DNA from 2 places in the Bradyrhizobium sp. I71 genome. Region 2 is predicted to be linked to the other one. Evidence: riboswitches for the same ligand, from Rfam matches in the RefSeq annotation. Region 2 holds a riboswitch; the other holds the start of a gene.
What was found. Region 2 has a riboswitch for glycine ahead of FJV43_RS04105 (D-amino acid dehydrogenase). Riboswitches for the same ligand answer to the same signal wherever they lie in the genome.
Positions count from the first base shown of each region.

Region 1: it holds a riboswitch for glycine, as region 2 does, so the genes downstream of both, gcvT (glycine cleavage system aminomethyltransferase GcvT) here and FJV43_RS04105 (D-amino acid dehydrogenase) in region 2, are expected to answer to the same signal.

Region 1 is NZ_CP059398.1:951,050-958,274, reverse strand. Features, by position in the region: gene gcvP (aminomethyl-transferring glycine dehydrogenase) at 1-1,812, opposite strand, end outside; gene gcvH (glycine cleavage system protein GcvH) at 1,830-2,198, opposite strand; gene gcvT (glycine cleavage system aminomethyltransferase GcvT) at 2,209-3,357, opposite strand; glycine riboswitch at 3,504-3,592, opposite strand; gene alaS (alanine--tRNA ligase) at 3,816-6,494, shown strand; gene FJV43_RS04795 (cyclic nucleotide-gated ion channel) at 6,501-7,225, shown strand, end outside.
Region 2 is NZ_CP059398.1:811,626-818,850, forward strand. Features, by position in the region: gene FJV43_RS04090 (ABC transporter substrate-binding protein) at 1-617, opposite strand, end outside; gene FJV43_RS04095 (ABC transporter substrate-binding protein) at 713-2,320, opposite strand; gene FJV43_RS04100 (M20/M25/M40 family metallo-hydrolase) at 2,590-3,720, shown strand; glycine riboswitch at 3,815-3,919, shown strand; glycine riboswitch at 3,923-4,028, shown strand; gene FJV43_RS04105 (D-amino acid dehydrogenase) at 4,098-5,399, shown strand; gene FJV43_RS04110 (ABC transporter permease) at 5,578-6,519, shown strand; gene FJV43_RS04115 (ABC transporter permease) at 6,539-7,225, shown strand, end outside.

The DNA of each region.
Region 1 (7,225 bases), 140 kb from region 2:
AGCCGGGTTGGTGCCGTGGGCGGAGGAGGGGATCAGGCAGATCTTGCGGTGGCTCTGTCCGCGCGCGGCGTGATAGCCGCGGATCGCGAGCAGCCCGGCATATTCGCCCTGCGCGCCCGAATTCGGCTGCAGCGAGATCGCGTCATAGCCGGTGATGTCGCACAGCCACTTTTCCAGCCGCGCGAACAGCGCGTGGTAGCCGGCGGCCTGCTCGCGCGGCACGAACGGGTGCAGCGTCGCAAACTCCGGCCAGGTCAGCGGCATCATCTCGGTGGTCGCGTTCAGCTTCATGGTGCAGGAGCCGAGCGGGATCATGGCGCGGTCGAGCGCGAGATCGCGATCGCTGAGCTTGCGCATGTAGCGCAGCATCTCGGTCTCCGAGCGATGCGCGTGGAAGACCGGATGAGTGAGGAACGGGGTGGTGCGCTTCAGCGTCTCCGGCAGCGCCTCGCGCGTCCCGGCGTCGATCTCGGCATAAGCGAAGGTGCCGCCGAAGGCGCGCCAGACCGCTTCCACCGTCGCAGGCGTCGTGGTCTCGTCGAGCGCGATGCGCAGTGCGGTGTCACCGATGCCGAGATTGATCTGTTCGGCCGCGGCACGCGCGACGATCTCGGCGCGCCTGGCGCCGGCATCGACGCTGAGCGTGTCGAAGAAGTTCTCGGACTGCGGCGCAAAGCCGAGCTTGCGCAGGCCGCTCGCGAGCACGGCGGTGCGGCGGTGGACGTTGCGCGCGATCTGCGAGAGCCCCTCGGGGCCGTGATAGACCGCATACATCGAGGCGATCACGGCGAGCAGCACCTGCGCGGTGCAGATGTTGGAGGTCGCCTTCTCGCGGCGGATGTGCTGCTCGCGCGTCTGCAGCGCGAGGCGGTAGGCCGGCATGCCGCGGGAATCCACGGAGAGGCCGACGATGCGGCCGGGCAGCGAGCGCTTCAGCGCATCGCGCACCGCCATATAGGCCGCATGCGGTCCGCCATAGCCCATCGGCACGCCAAAACGCTGCGCCGAGCCGATGGCGATATCGGCCCCGAGCTCGCCGGGCGAGGCGATCAGCGTCAGCGCCAAGAGATCGGCGGCGAGAATCGCGAGCGCGCCCTTGGCCTTCAGCGCTGATATCGCGGGCCTGAGGTCGCGCAATGCGCCCGAGGAGCCCGGATATTGCAGCAGCGCGCCAAGCACGTCCGCCTTGTCGAGATCGGTGAGGGGATCGCCGACGATCAGGGTCCAGCCCAGCGGCTCGGCGCGGGTCCGCATCACGGCCAGCGTCTGCGGATGCACGTCCTTGTCGACGAAGAAAGCCTTCGCCTTGACCTGCGAGTGCCGCTCCGCGAGCGCCATGGCTTCGGCGGCGGCGGTGGCCTCGTCGAGCAGCGAGGCGTTGGCGACGTCGAGCCCGGTGAGGTCGCAGATCATGGTCTGGAAGTTGAACAGCGCCTCCAGTCGGCCCTGGCTGATCTCGGGCTGGTAGGGCGTATAGGCCGTGTACCAGGCCGGATTCTCCAGGATGTTGCGCTGGATGACGGCGGGCAGGATCGTGCCGGAATAGCCTTGGCCGATCAGCGAGGTGAAGACCTGGTTCTGGGCTGCGAGCTCGCCCATATGCGCGATCGCCTCGGTTTCGCTGAGCGGCTTGCCGAGATCGAGCGGGGCGGCCTGCCGGATCGACGCCGGCAGCGTCTCCGCCATCAGCGCGTCGACGCTTTTCGCGCCGACGGCCTCGAGCATTGCGGTGACGTCGCGCGCCGAGGGGCCGATGTGGCGGCGGACGAAAGAGGCGGCGGTGTCGCCGTTGGATTTGCGGTGCGCGGTCATCGCTTGCTCCATCCTCGTTAAGCCGTATGGGCCTTGTAGGCGGCTTCATCCATGAGGCTGCCGAGCTCGCTCTTGTCTGCCATCTTGATCTTGAAGAACCAGGCCGCGCCCTGCGCATCCGAGTTCACCAGCGCCGGCTCGGCGGCGAGCGCCTCGTTGGCCTCGAGCACTTCGCCCGTAACAGGCGCGTAGACGTCGGAGGCGGCCTTCACCGATTCCACGACGGCGGCGGCCTCGGCCTTCTTCAAGCTCCGGCCGACCTTGGGCAATTCGACGAACACGACGTCGCCGAGCTGCTGCTGAGCGTAATCGGTGATGCCGACGGTGGCGACGTCGCCGTCGATCGCGAGCCATTCATGGTCGGAGGTGTACAGCGTCGTGGTCATTGTCTTGTCCTCAGCGTTTGTAGGTGTTTTTCACGAAGGGCATGGCGGCGACTGCGAGCGGCAGGCGCTGGCCGCGCACCTCGGCGAAGAGTTTCGTGCCGAGCGCGCTCAGATTCGTGGGCACATAGCCCATCGCGACCGGCGCATTCAGGCTCGGGCCGAAACCGCCCGAGGTGACCTTGCCGATCGGCTCGCCTGCGGCCGGATCCGCAAACAGCGGCGCGCCCTCGCGCACCGGCGCGCGGCCCTCGGCACGCAGGCCGACGCGGCGGCGGGACGCGCCGTTGTCGAAATGGGCGAGGATTTTCTCGGCGCCGGGAAAGCCGCCAGCGCGAATCCCGCCGCTGCGGCGGCTCTTCTGCACCGACCATTCCAGCGCGGCCTCGACCGGCGTTGTCGCGGTGTCGATGTCGTGGCCGTACAGGCAAAGCCCGGCTTCGAGCCGCAGGCTGTCGCGGGCGCCGAGGCCGATTGGCAGCACGTCCGGGTTTTCGAGCAGCGTCCTGGTCAGGCGCTCGGCGTCCGCAGCGGGAACGGAGATTTCGAAGCCGTCCTCGCCGGTATAGCCGGAGCGCGAGACGAAGCATTTGATGCCGGCGACCTCATGCGGGCCGGCATCCATGAATGTCATGGACGGCGCCTCTGCACACAATTTCGCCAGCGCCGCTTCCGCCTTCGGGCCCTGCAGCGCGATCAGCGCGCGGTCGGCAAGAGAATCGATGACGCAGTCGTCCGCGAGGTGCGCGCGAAGATGCGCCTCGTCCGCGTCCTTGCAGGCGGCGTTGACGACCAGGAACAGGTGATCGCCGAAATTGGCGACCATGAGATCGTCGAGGATGCCGCCGTCCGCATTGGTGAACTGGGCGTAGCGCTGCCGGTTGGGCGCGATCGCCGCGATGTCCTGCGGCACCAGCCGTTCCAGCGCACGGGCGGCGTCCTCGACCTTGCCCGACTTCGGCCGGAGCGCGAGCTGGCCCATATGGGAGACGTCGAACAGCCCGGCCGCGGCGCGCGTATGGAGGTGCTCCTTCAGCACGCCCGCAGGGTACTGCACGGGCATGTCATAGCCGGCGAACGGCACCATCTTGCCGCCGAGGGACACATGCAGGGCGTGGAGGGGCGTATGTCGGAGAGATTTCTGGTCGTCGGGTACTGGCATCACAGGGGTCCTCGGCGGTTCCCCGGGGACAATTCCCCGGGCCAACCTGTCGAAGCCCCATCTGTCGCTGTGCCTGAGAGTATTATCCCGTCGGCGGACGCCACCCGGGTTCTTAGGCCCGTCGGCGCCTCTTTCCAGATGCTGTCAAAGCCACGCGGTCCTTTTGCCTGAGAGTTTCCGGGGCGGTTGCTCCTTCGGCGCCGGCAGTAAAGCCGGTCTCTCCCGACGTGGCCGTACGATATAGATGGTTACAGACCACAGGCCGGCCAAGCCTGTCAACGCGGCGGTTTCGCCTTTTCAACCGGGATTGCGCGCCTGCGGCAACCCTCTGATCTCCTTGCACAGTTTCTGGACACTGAAGCAGGCCTTGTCTAAAAGCGCTTTGGCCCGCAGATATCAGCCCTAACCTCTGGTTTGGATGGCAGGAAGCGGGTCCAAGCACACCCGATTGGATGAACATGAGCGGCGTCAACGAGATCAGGTCGACCTTTCTGAACTTCTTTGCCGAGAACGGCCACGAGATCGTGCCGTCCTCGCCATTGGTGCCGCGCAACGACCCCACGTTGATGTTCACCAATGCCGGCATGGTGCAGTTCAAGAACGTCTTCACCGGCGTGGAGAAGCGGCCCTATCAGCGCGCCACCACCTCGCAGAAATGCGTGCGCGCCGGCGGCAAGCACAACGACCTCGACAATGTCGGCTACACCGCGCGCCATCTCACCTTCTTCGAGATGCTCGGCAATTTCTCGTTCGGCGACTATTTCAAGGAGCGCGCGATCGAGCTTGCCTGGAAGCTGATCACCACCGAGTTCGGGCTGAAGAAGGACAAGCTGCTCGTCACGGTCTATCACACCGACGACGAGGCGGCGGGCCTGTGGAAGAAGATCGCCGGCTTCTCCGAAGACCGCATCATCCGCATCCCGACCTCGGACAATTTCTGGGCGATGGGCGACACCGGCCCGTGCGGCCCGTGCTCGGAGATCTTCATCGACCGCGGCGAGCACATCTGGGGCGGGCCTCCGGGCTCGCCGGAGGAGGACGGCGACCGCTTCCTCGAATTCTGGAATCTCGTGTTCATGCAGTTCGAGCAGGTGACGAAGGAGGAGCGCCAGCCGCTGCCGCGTCCCTCGATCGACACCGGCATGGGCCTGGAGCGGATGGCCTGCATCCTCCAGGGCGTCGAGAGCGTGTTCGAGACCGACCTGTTCAAGAACCTGATCGATGCGACGGCGTCCGCGCTCGGCACCGGGCCGAGCGAGCAGACCGTGGCCTCGTTCCGCGTCATCGCCGACCATCTGCGCTCCTCCGCGTTCCTCGTCGCCGACGGCGTGCTGCCCTCGAACGAGGGCCGCGGCTACGTGCTGCGCCGGATCATGCGCCGTGCCATGCGCCATGCGCAGCTGCTGGGCGCCAAGGAGCCGCTGATGCACCGGCTGGTCTGGGCGCTGGTGCGCGAGATGGGCCAGGCCTATCCCGACCTGATGCGCGCGGAGAATCTGATCGAGGAAACGCTGCGGCTGGAAGAGACCCGCTTCCGCAAGACGCTGTCGCGCGGCCTTGCCATCCTCGACGAGAAGTCGGCCGGCCTGAAGAAGGGCGACATGTTCGACGGCGACGTCGCCTTCACGCTCTACGACACCTACGGCTTCCCGCTGGACCTGACGCAGGACGCGTTGAAGTCGCGCGGCATCGGCGTCGACCAGGCGGCGTTCACGGATGCGATGGAGCGCCAGAAGGTGAAGGCGCGCGAGTCCTGGAAGGGCTCGGGCGAGGCGGCTTCCGAGGCGATCTGGTTCCCGCTGCGCGAGAAGCTGGGTGCGACCGAATTCCTGGGCTACGAGACCGAGAGCGCCGAAGGCGTAGTGTCCGCGCTGGTCAAGGACGGCCACGAAGTTGCCAGCCTCAAGGCCGGCGAGACGGGCGCGATCGTGCTCAACCAGACGCCGTTCTATGCGGAGTCCGGCGGCCAGGTCGGCGACACCGGCGTGCTGACGGGTGAGGGCGGCGTCAAGTTCCGCGTCACCGACACGCAGAAGAAGCTCGGCGATTTCTTCGTTCACATCGGCACGGTCGAGAGCGGCGAAATCAGGCTCGGCACCGCGCTGCAGCTCGAGGTCGATCATTCGCGGCGCTCCTCGATCCGCGCCCATCACTCGGCGACGCATCTCATCCACGAGGCGCTGCGCCAGGTGCTCGGCGACCACATCGCCCAGCGCGGCTCGATGGTCGCACCCGACCGCCTGCGTTTCGACTTCGTGCATCCGAAGCCAATCACGGCGGAGGAGCTCGCCCGCGTCGAGGACATCGCCAACGACGTGGTGCTGGAGAACGACGAGGTCACCACGCGGATCATGGGCGTGGACGAGGCCCGCGAGGCCGGTGCACGCGCGCTGTTCGGCGAGAAATACGGTGACGAGGTCCGCGTCGTCTCGATGGGCAGGACCGCGCGCGAGCGCGGCGCCAACGCGCTCGGCTGGTCGGTCGAGCTCTGCGGCGGCACCCACGTCAAGCGCACCGGCGATATCGGCCTGATCACGCTGACGGGCGAGAGCGCGGTCGCATCCGGCGTGCGCCGCATCGAGGCGCTGACCGGCAATTACGCGCGCAGGCACGCCAACGACACCATGGCGCTGGCGAAGACCGCGGCGAACGAGCTGCGCACCTCCCTCGACGACGTGCCGGCCCGCATTGCCGCGCTGATGGAGGAGCGCAAGAAGCTCGAGCGCGAGCTCTCCGACGCCCGCAAGAAGCTCGCGATGGGCGGCGGCGCCTCCGCCGGCAACGGCGCAGCCTCAAGCGTGCGCGAGGTCGGCGACGTCAAGCTGATGGCGCGCGCGGTGGAAGGCATCGAGATGAAGGATCTCAAGAGCCTCGCCGACGACGGCAAGAAGCAGATCGGCTCCGGCGTCGTCGCCATCGTCGGCGTCACCGAGGACGGCAAGGCCGGTGTGGTCGTCGGCGTCACGCAGGACCTCACCGCGCGCTTCAACGCCGTGAACCTCGTGCGCATCGCCTCCGAGGCGCTCGGCGGCAAGGGCGGCGGCGGCCGGCCCGACATGGCCCAGGCCGGCGGCCCCGACGGCGCCAAGGCGGCGGCCGCGCTCACCGCGATCGAAAAAGCGATGGCGGGCGCTTAAGTCGCCATGGCCCCCGTTCCGCGCGGACGTGGGCTTCGCGATCCCGAATTTCGGGATCGCCTGTACGATTTGCTGGAGCACGATCCGCTGGCCTATTCGGTCGGGTCGCGCTTCATCCAGCTGATCATTGGGGTCATCGTGCTCAATGTGGCCGCGATGATCCTCGCCTCGGTGCCGGAGTTCGATGCGCAGTTCGGCACGCTGTTCGCAGGCATCACCGTCCTGTCCGTGATCGTGTTCGCGCTGGAATATGCGGCGCGGCTGTGGACGGTGGCGGGGCACACCCAGCGCAAGGGCTCCGCGCTGGCCGACCGGCTCGGCTACGCATTCTCCGCGCTCGGCATCATCGATCTCATGGCGTTCCTGCCGGCGGCAATCGTGCTCGCCACCGGCGGGCATGCGACGCTGGCCGCGCTCGGCGTGCTGCCGTTCTTCAAGCTGATCCGCTATTCGCCGGCGATGCGCTCGCTGCTCGCGGCCGTGCATGCCGAGCGGCGGGCGCTGGTCGGCTGCATCGTCATCCTGATCGGCGCGGTGCTGACCTTCGCCTCGCTGCTCTACGCCATCGAGCGCGACGTGCAGCCGGACAAGCTCGGCACCATTCCGCAGGCGATGTGGTGGGCGATCGTCACGCTCGGCACGGTCGGCTATGGCGACGTCGTGCCGGTGACGCCGCTCGGCAAGTTCGTCTCCACCTTCGCCATCATCGCCGGCTTCGCCATGATCGCGCT
Region 2 (7,225 bases):
TTCACGCCGGGCTGGAATTCCGACGCCACGAACTTGAAGGGACCCGAGCCGATCTGCTCGGGGATCGGCTTGTCGGACGGCGTCTCGGCGAGACGCTTCGGCATCATGAAGGCAACGCGCGAGGACGGCTTGCCGATGGAATCGAGCACCAGGCCGTAGGGCTCCTTCAGCTTCAGCGTGATGGTCCTGGCGTCGGTCGCCTCGATGCTCGCGGTGAAGTCCATGAGCTTCTGGCCCATGCCGTCGACCGCGGCCCAGCGCTTCAGCGAAGCGACGCAGTCTTCCGCCGTCACCGGCGCACCGTCATGCCACTTCAGGCCGTCGCGCAGCGTGAAGGTATAGGTGAGCTTGTCGTCGGAAATCTTCCAGTCCGCCATCTGCGGCTGGATCTTGAAGTTCGAATCCGTCGCGATCAGCGTGTCGAAGATCATGTAGCCATGATCACGCGAGATGTAGGCGCTCGTGTAGATCGGATCGAGGACGCGCAGATCCGAGTGCATCACGGCGGTAATGGTCTTGCCCGCAGCAAGAACTGGCGAGCCCAGAGCCGAAAGCGCGACGACCGAAAGCGCAAGTCTGGAGGCGAACGCGCAACGCCCCCTCATGAGTTGGAACATCGGGCTCCCCTGGACTCTTTCCTGGCGGGCGGCGCCGCTGATATCAGCGGCGCCGCGTGGCGATCCGGACGAAGGTCGCGGCGAGAACGCCTCGCCTACTCCGACTTGCTGACGTTCCAGAACAGCGGCGTCGCCGGACCGTCGAGCAGGCCGGTCAGCGATTTGCGCCAGCCGCTCGGCAGGAGATACTGCCCCAGCGGGATGTAGATCACCTGATCGTACGCCTCCTGCTGGATCTCGGCCGCGATCTTCTTCTGCTCGTCGAGCGAGGATGCGCGGACGAAAGCGTCCTTGAGCTGCTCGATCTTGGGGTCTTCGGCCCAGCCGAACCAGCCCTTCTTGCCCTGGCCGCCGATCGAGAGATTGGCGATCGGGTTGGCAACGTCGGCCGCGACCCAGTTGGTGAAGAACATGTTCCAGCCGCCCTCCTTCGGCGGCTTCTGGCTGGCGCGGCGGCTCACCACCGTCTGCCAGTCAGTCGCTTGCAGGTCGACCTTGAAGCCGGCCTCGCGCAGCAGCTGGGCTGCAACGATCGGCTGCGCCTTGAGCGTCGTGACGTCGCCGGGCGCCATGATCACGATCGGTGTGCCGTCGTAGCCGGACTCGGCAAGCGCCTTCTTGGCTGCGGCCATGCCGTTGCCCTTGATGAGAGTCTCGGCGCCGACGTCGGTCGCGAGCGGCGTATCGCACACGAAGAAGGCGCCGCAGATCTTCTGATATTTGGCGTTGCCGACGAGTGCATCGAGAACGTCCTTCTGGTTCATCGCCAGCAGGGCAGCTCGCCGCACCTTCACGTTGTCGAACGGCGGATGCAGGAAGTTCATGCGGCCGAGCGTCTGGAAACCGAACTTGTTGGAGACCTCGATCGTGAGCTCCTTGTTGGCTTCCAGCACCGGCAGCATGTCGAACGGCAGGTTCTCCATGAAGTCGATGTCGCCAGACTGCAGCGCGTTCACTGCGGTCTGCGAGTCCGGCATGGTGATCCACTCGACGCGATCCACCTTCACCACCTTGCCGCCGGAGGTCCAGCTCGCCGGCTCCTTGCGCGGCACGTAGTCGGTGTTCTTGACGTAGACCGCCTTCACGCCGGGCTGGAATTCCGATGCCACGAACTTGAAGGGACCCGAGCCGATCTGCTCCGGGATCTGCTTGTCCGGCGGCGTCTCGGCGAGGCGCTTCGGCATCATGAAGGCGACGCGCGAGGACGGCTTGCCGATGGAATCGAGCACGAGGCCGTAGGGCTCCTTCAGCTTCAGCGTGATGGTCTTGGCGTCGGTCGCCTCGATGCTCGCGGTGAAGTCCATGAGCTTCTGGCCCATGCCGTCGACCGCGGCCCAGCGCTTCAGCGAAGCAACGCAGTCTTCCGCCGTCACCGGCGCACCGTCATGCCATTTCAGGCCGTCGCGCAGCGTGAAGGTATAGGTGAGCTTGTCGTCGGAGATCTTCCAGTCCGCCATCTGCGGCTGGATCTTGAAGCTCGAATCCGGCGCCACCAGCGTGTCGTAAACCATGTAGCCATGGTCGCGCGTGATGTAGGCCGTGGTGAAGATCGGGTCGATGATGCGCAGATCCGAATGCATCACCGCCGTGATGGTCTTGCCGGCCGCAAGCACTGGCGAGGCCAGCGCGGTCGAAAGCGCGACGACCGACAGCGCAAGTTTGGAGGCGAACGCGCGACGCCCCCGGCGCATGAAGTGGAACATAGAAAGTTCTCCTGACGTGAAACTGTTCAAAGGCAGGTCATTGGTTGAGCATGCGGTTCATTCGTTGGGCGAACTAACCTCATGCAATGCCTTTATCTTTTTGAGACTTGCAGACAGTGCCGAGCGCGTCAATCCGGTTTCGTCGCAGCCCCTCACGGCGCGCGCACGGGCTCCACAAAGATCGGTTTGGCTCTACAACACCCTCCGCTTGTCCTGCCCCGCGCCGATGCAATGCGCGTTCCATCTTTCGAAGCTTGAGAGACATTGAGATGAATCCTGCCAATCTTCCCTTTGATTCCGAGGCGATGCTCGAGGGCCTGCGCGGCTGGGTCGAATGCGAGAGTCCGACCTGGGATGCAGGCGCCGTGGACCGCATGCTCGATATCGCGGCGCGGGATATGGCGATCATGGGTGCGACGATCGAGCGCATTGCCGGCCGCCAGGGCTTTGGTGGCGTCATCCGCGCGCGCTTTCCTCATCCCAAGCAGGGCGAGCCGGGCATCCTGATCGCCGGACACATGGATACCGTTCATCCGGTCGGCACCATCGAGAAGCTGAAATGGCGGCGCGAGGGCAACAAGTGCTATGGCCCCGGCATCTACGATATGAAGGGCGGCAATTACCTCTCGCTGGAAGCGATACGGCAACTGGCGCGCGCCTCGTTCACCACACCGCTGCCGATCACCGTGCTGTTCACGCCGGATGAGGAAGTCGGCACGCCTTCGACGCGGGACATCATCGAGGCGGAAGCGGCGCGCAACAAATACGTGCTGGTGCCGGAGCCCGGCCGCGCCGACAACGGCGTCACGACCGGACGCTACGCCATCGCGCGCTTCAATCTCGAGGCGACGGGACGGCCGAGCCACGCCGGCGCCACGTTGTCGGCCGGACGCTCGGCGATCCGCGAGATGGCGCGGCAGATCCTCGCGATCGACGCGATGACGACGGAGGACTGCACCTTCTCGGTCGGCGTCGTCCACGGCGGACAATGGGTCAATTGCGTTGCGACGACCGCAACCGGCGAAGCGCTCTCCATGGCCAAGCGTCAGGCCGATCTTGACCGCGGTGTCGAGAGGATGCTGGCGCTGTCGGGCACCACCAACGACGTCACGTTCAAGGTCACGCGCGGCGTGACGCGTCCGGTTTGGGAGCCGGATGCGGGTACCATGGCGCTCTATGAGAAGGCGCGCGGCATCGCCAAATCGCTCGGCGCGGAATTACCGCATGCCAGCTCCGGCGGCGGCTCCGACGGCAACTTCACCGGCGCGATGGGAATTCCCACGCTCGACGGCCTCGGTGTCCGCGGCGGCAATGGCCACACGCTGGAGGAGTTCATCGAGGTCGATAGCCTGGTCGAGCGCGGCCGGCTGATGGCAGGTCTGCTGGCGACTCTGGAGTAATTGAATCGAATTTGCACTGCACAATACGTCGGCAGTCACGGTCGAAATTTAGCCTTGTCTAAAAATGAGGCGTATCGTACTGCTCGGCCGTCCACGCGATGATGCGGGAGAGATCGCAGCGAAGGCTTTCGGCCTTCGTCGCGGCGCCGACGGAGCAACCGCCCCGGAAACTCTCAGGCAAAAGGACCGTTTCGTCAGGACGATCTGGAGAGAGGCGGCGCGATTTCAGGCAATCGTGACGTCCACCGAAGGGGATAGTCCGTTGCGAGATCCGCAGCGGATCAAGCTCTCAGGTAACCGTGACAGATGGGGCGCCGCCAACGGCCTTACGGCCGGCGGTCCGCCGACTCTAACTCACGGGAGCCCCGAACTTCACCATGACCCATATTGCCATCATCGGCGCCGGCATCACCGGCGTCACGACCGCCTATGCCCTGCTCGAACGCGGCTACAAGGTGACGGTGCTCGACAAGCACCGCTACGCCGCGATGGAGACGTCCTTCGCCAATGGCGGGCAGCTCTCCGCATCGAACGCCGAAGTGTGGAACAGCACGGCGACGATCCTGAAGGGCTTGCGCTGGATGTTTCGGCGCGACGCGCCGCTGCTGATGAACCCGCGGCCGAACTGGCACAAATATTCGTGGATGAGCGAGTTCGTCGCCAACATCGGCAACTACCGCGCCAACACCATCGAGACCACGCGGCTCGCGATCGAAGCGCGCAGGTATCTGTTCGACATCGCGGCGCGCGAAGGAATCGACTTCGATCTCGAACGCCGCGGCATCCTCCACATCTATCGTGACAAGGCCGGCTTCGAATCCGGTCTGCGCGTCAACGCGCTGCTGCAGGAAGGCGGCCTCGACCGCCGCCCGGTGACGTCGGAGGAAATCCGCAGCATCGAGCCGACACTGCGCAAGGACTATTATGGCGGCTTCTACACGCCGTCGGATGCGACCGGCGATATCCACAAGTTCACCCGCGGCCTGGCGGAAGCCTGCAAGCGGCGTGGCGCGACCTTCATCCACGAGGCCAATATCGATTCGATCGCACGTGCCGGCAGCGGCTTCGTCATCGGCTGGGCCGATCTGGCCGCGAGCGATGCCGTCGCGGCCGCGCGCGGCGCACTGAACGCGGACGGCGTCGTGGTCTGCGCGGGCGTTGCGAGCCGTCACTTCGCCGCCCTGCTGGACGAGCGCGTCAACGTCTATCCGGTGAAGGGCTACTCGATCACCGTGCAGCTCGACACCGCCGAAAGCCGCAACGCCACCCCGACGGTGAGCCTGCTCGACGAGGCCGCCAAGATCGTCACCAGCCGGCTCGGCGCCGATCGTTTTCGCGTCGCCGGCACCGCCGAATTCAACGACTTCAATCGCGACATCCGCGCCGACCGCGTGCAGCCGCTGATCGACTGGGTGCGCAACAACTTCCCCGCCGTCGAAACGTCGCGCGTCGTGCCGTGGGCCGGGCTGCGCCCGATGATGCCGAACATGATGCCGGTCGTGCGCGCCGGGCGGATACCGGGCGTGTTCTTCAACACCGGCCACGGCCATCTCGGCTGGACTCTGTCGGCCGCGACGGCGCAGATGATCGCCCAGACCATCGACGGCTGGCGCGGCCTCAACGCTCCGCCGACGGTCCCTTCACTTGGGGTTGAGCGTGAACTGCGACATGCATCCTGAGTGGTCGATATCGGAGACATGCCGGCCTCTTGCTACGGCGCAGCCCTTGGCACACAATTTGCCCTAAGAGGACGGCGTCTCCGAGCGGCCTTTCCAGCCCAAGTGATAGGCATGATAGACACGACAGAGTTCACGGGAGCCTCAGGGCTCCACACGTTCCGTAGCCGGAGATAAGTGCATGCTGGGTTATCTTATTCGCCGCGTTCTGGCCGCGGTGCCCGTGATGGGCGTCGTCGCGCTGTTCGTGTTCCTGCTTCTGCGGCTGACGCCGGGGGATCCCGCCGCGATTCTCGCCGGCGACAACGCGACACCGGAACGGCTCGAGCGCATCCGCGCCTCGCTCGGCCTGAACGAGCCCCTGATCGTGCAGTTCATCACATGGGTGAACAAGCTGCTGCACGGCGACCTCGGGACCTCGCTGATCTCCAACCTGCCGGTGATGAAGATGATCGGCCAGCGCGTCGAGCCGTCGATCTCGATCGCGCTGTCGACCATCATCCTCGCAGTCGTCGTCGCCGTCCCCCTGGGGGTGATCGCGGCCTGGAAGCACGGCACCTGGATCGACCGCTTCGTGATGGGCCTGTCCGTGCTCGGCTTCTCGGTGCCGGTGTTCGTGGTCGGCTATCTCCTGATCCAGATCTTCGCCATCGACCTGCGATGGGTGCCGGTGCAGGGCTTCCGCAGCATCTCGAACGGCTTCGGGCCGTTCTTCGAGCGCATCATCCTGCCGACCTGCGCACTCTCCTTCATCTACATCGCCCTGATCGCGCGCATGACGCGCGCGGCGATGCTCGACGTGCTCGGCGAGGACTATGTCCGTACCGCGCGCGCCAAAGGCATCAACGAGGTCGCGGTGATGATGCGCCATGCGCTGCGCAACGCCGCGGTCCCCGTGATCACCGTGATCGGCACCGGCTTCGCGCTCCTGATCTCCGGCGTCGTCGTCACCGAGAGCGTGTTCAACATCCCCGGCATCGGCCGCCTCACCGTTGATGCGGTGCTGGCGCGCGACTATCCGGTGATCCAGGCGATGATCCTGCTGACGTCGCTGATCTATGTCGTCGTCAATCTTCTCATCGACGTCGCCTACACCCTGCTCGATCCCCGGATCCGGTACTGAGGCAAGGATAAGGATACAAATGTCGGTCGATACCCTTCCCCAGTCGTCCATCCCGATCACGTCGCCGCTGCGGCCGCGATTCGGATTCCTCACCTCGACGCCCATCATTGCGACTGCGACGGTCCTGCTCACGCTGGTCGTGGTGGTCTCGATCCTCGCGCCGCTGATCGCGCCGCATGATCCGATCCAGCTCGCGCCGTCGCAGCGGCTCAAGCCCTCCTCCTCGCAATTCCTGCTTGGCACCGACGCCTACGGCCGCGACCTGTTGTCGCGCGTGATCTATGGCGGCCGCATCTCGCTTCTGATCGGCATCGGCTCGGCGATCCTGTCGATCGTCATCGGGCTCGCGATCGGCCTCGTCTCCGGCTTCTTCAAGCTGGTCGATTCCGTGCTGATGCGCGTCATGGACGGCCTGATGGCGATGCCGAGCATCCTGCTCGCGATCGCCGTGGTGTCGCTGTCCGGCGCCAGCATCTGGACCGTGCTGATCGCGATCACCATTCCCGAGATTCCGCGGGTGGCGCGCCTGGTGCGCTCGGTCGTGCTGTCGGCGCGCGAGGAGCCTTACGTCGAGGCCGCGATCTCGGTCGGCTCCAGCCTGCCGAAGATCATGTGGCGCCACCTGATGCCGAACACGATCGCGCCGCTGATCGTCCAGGGCACCTATGTCTGCGCGAGCGCCATTCTGACCGAGGCCATCCTCTCC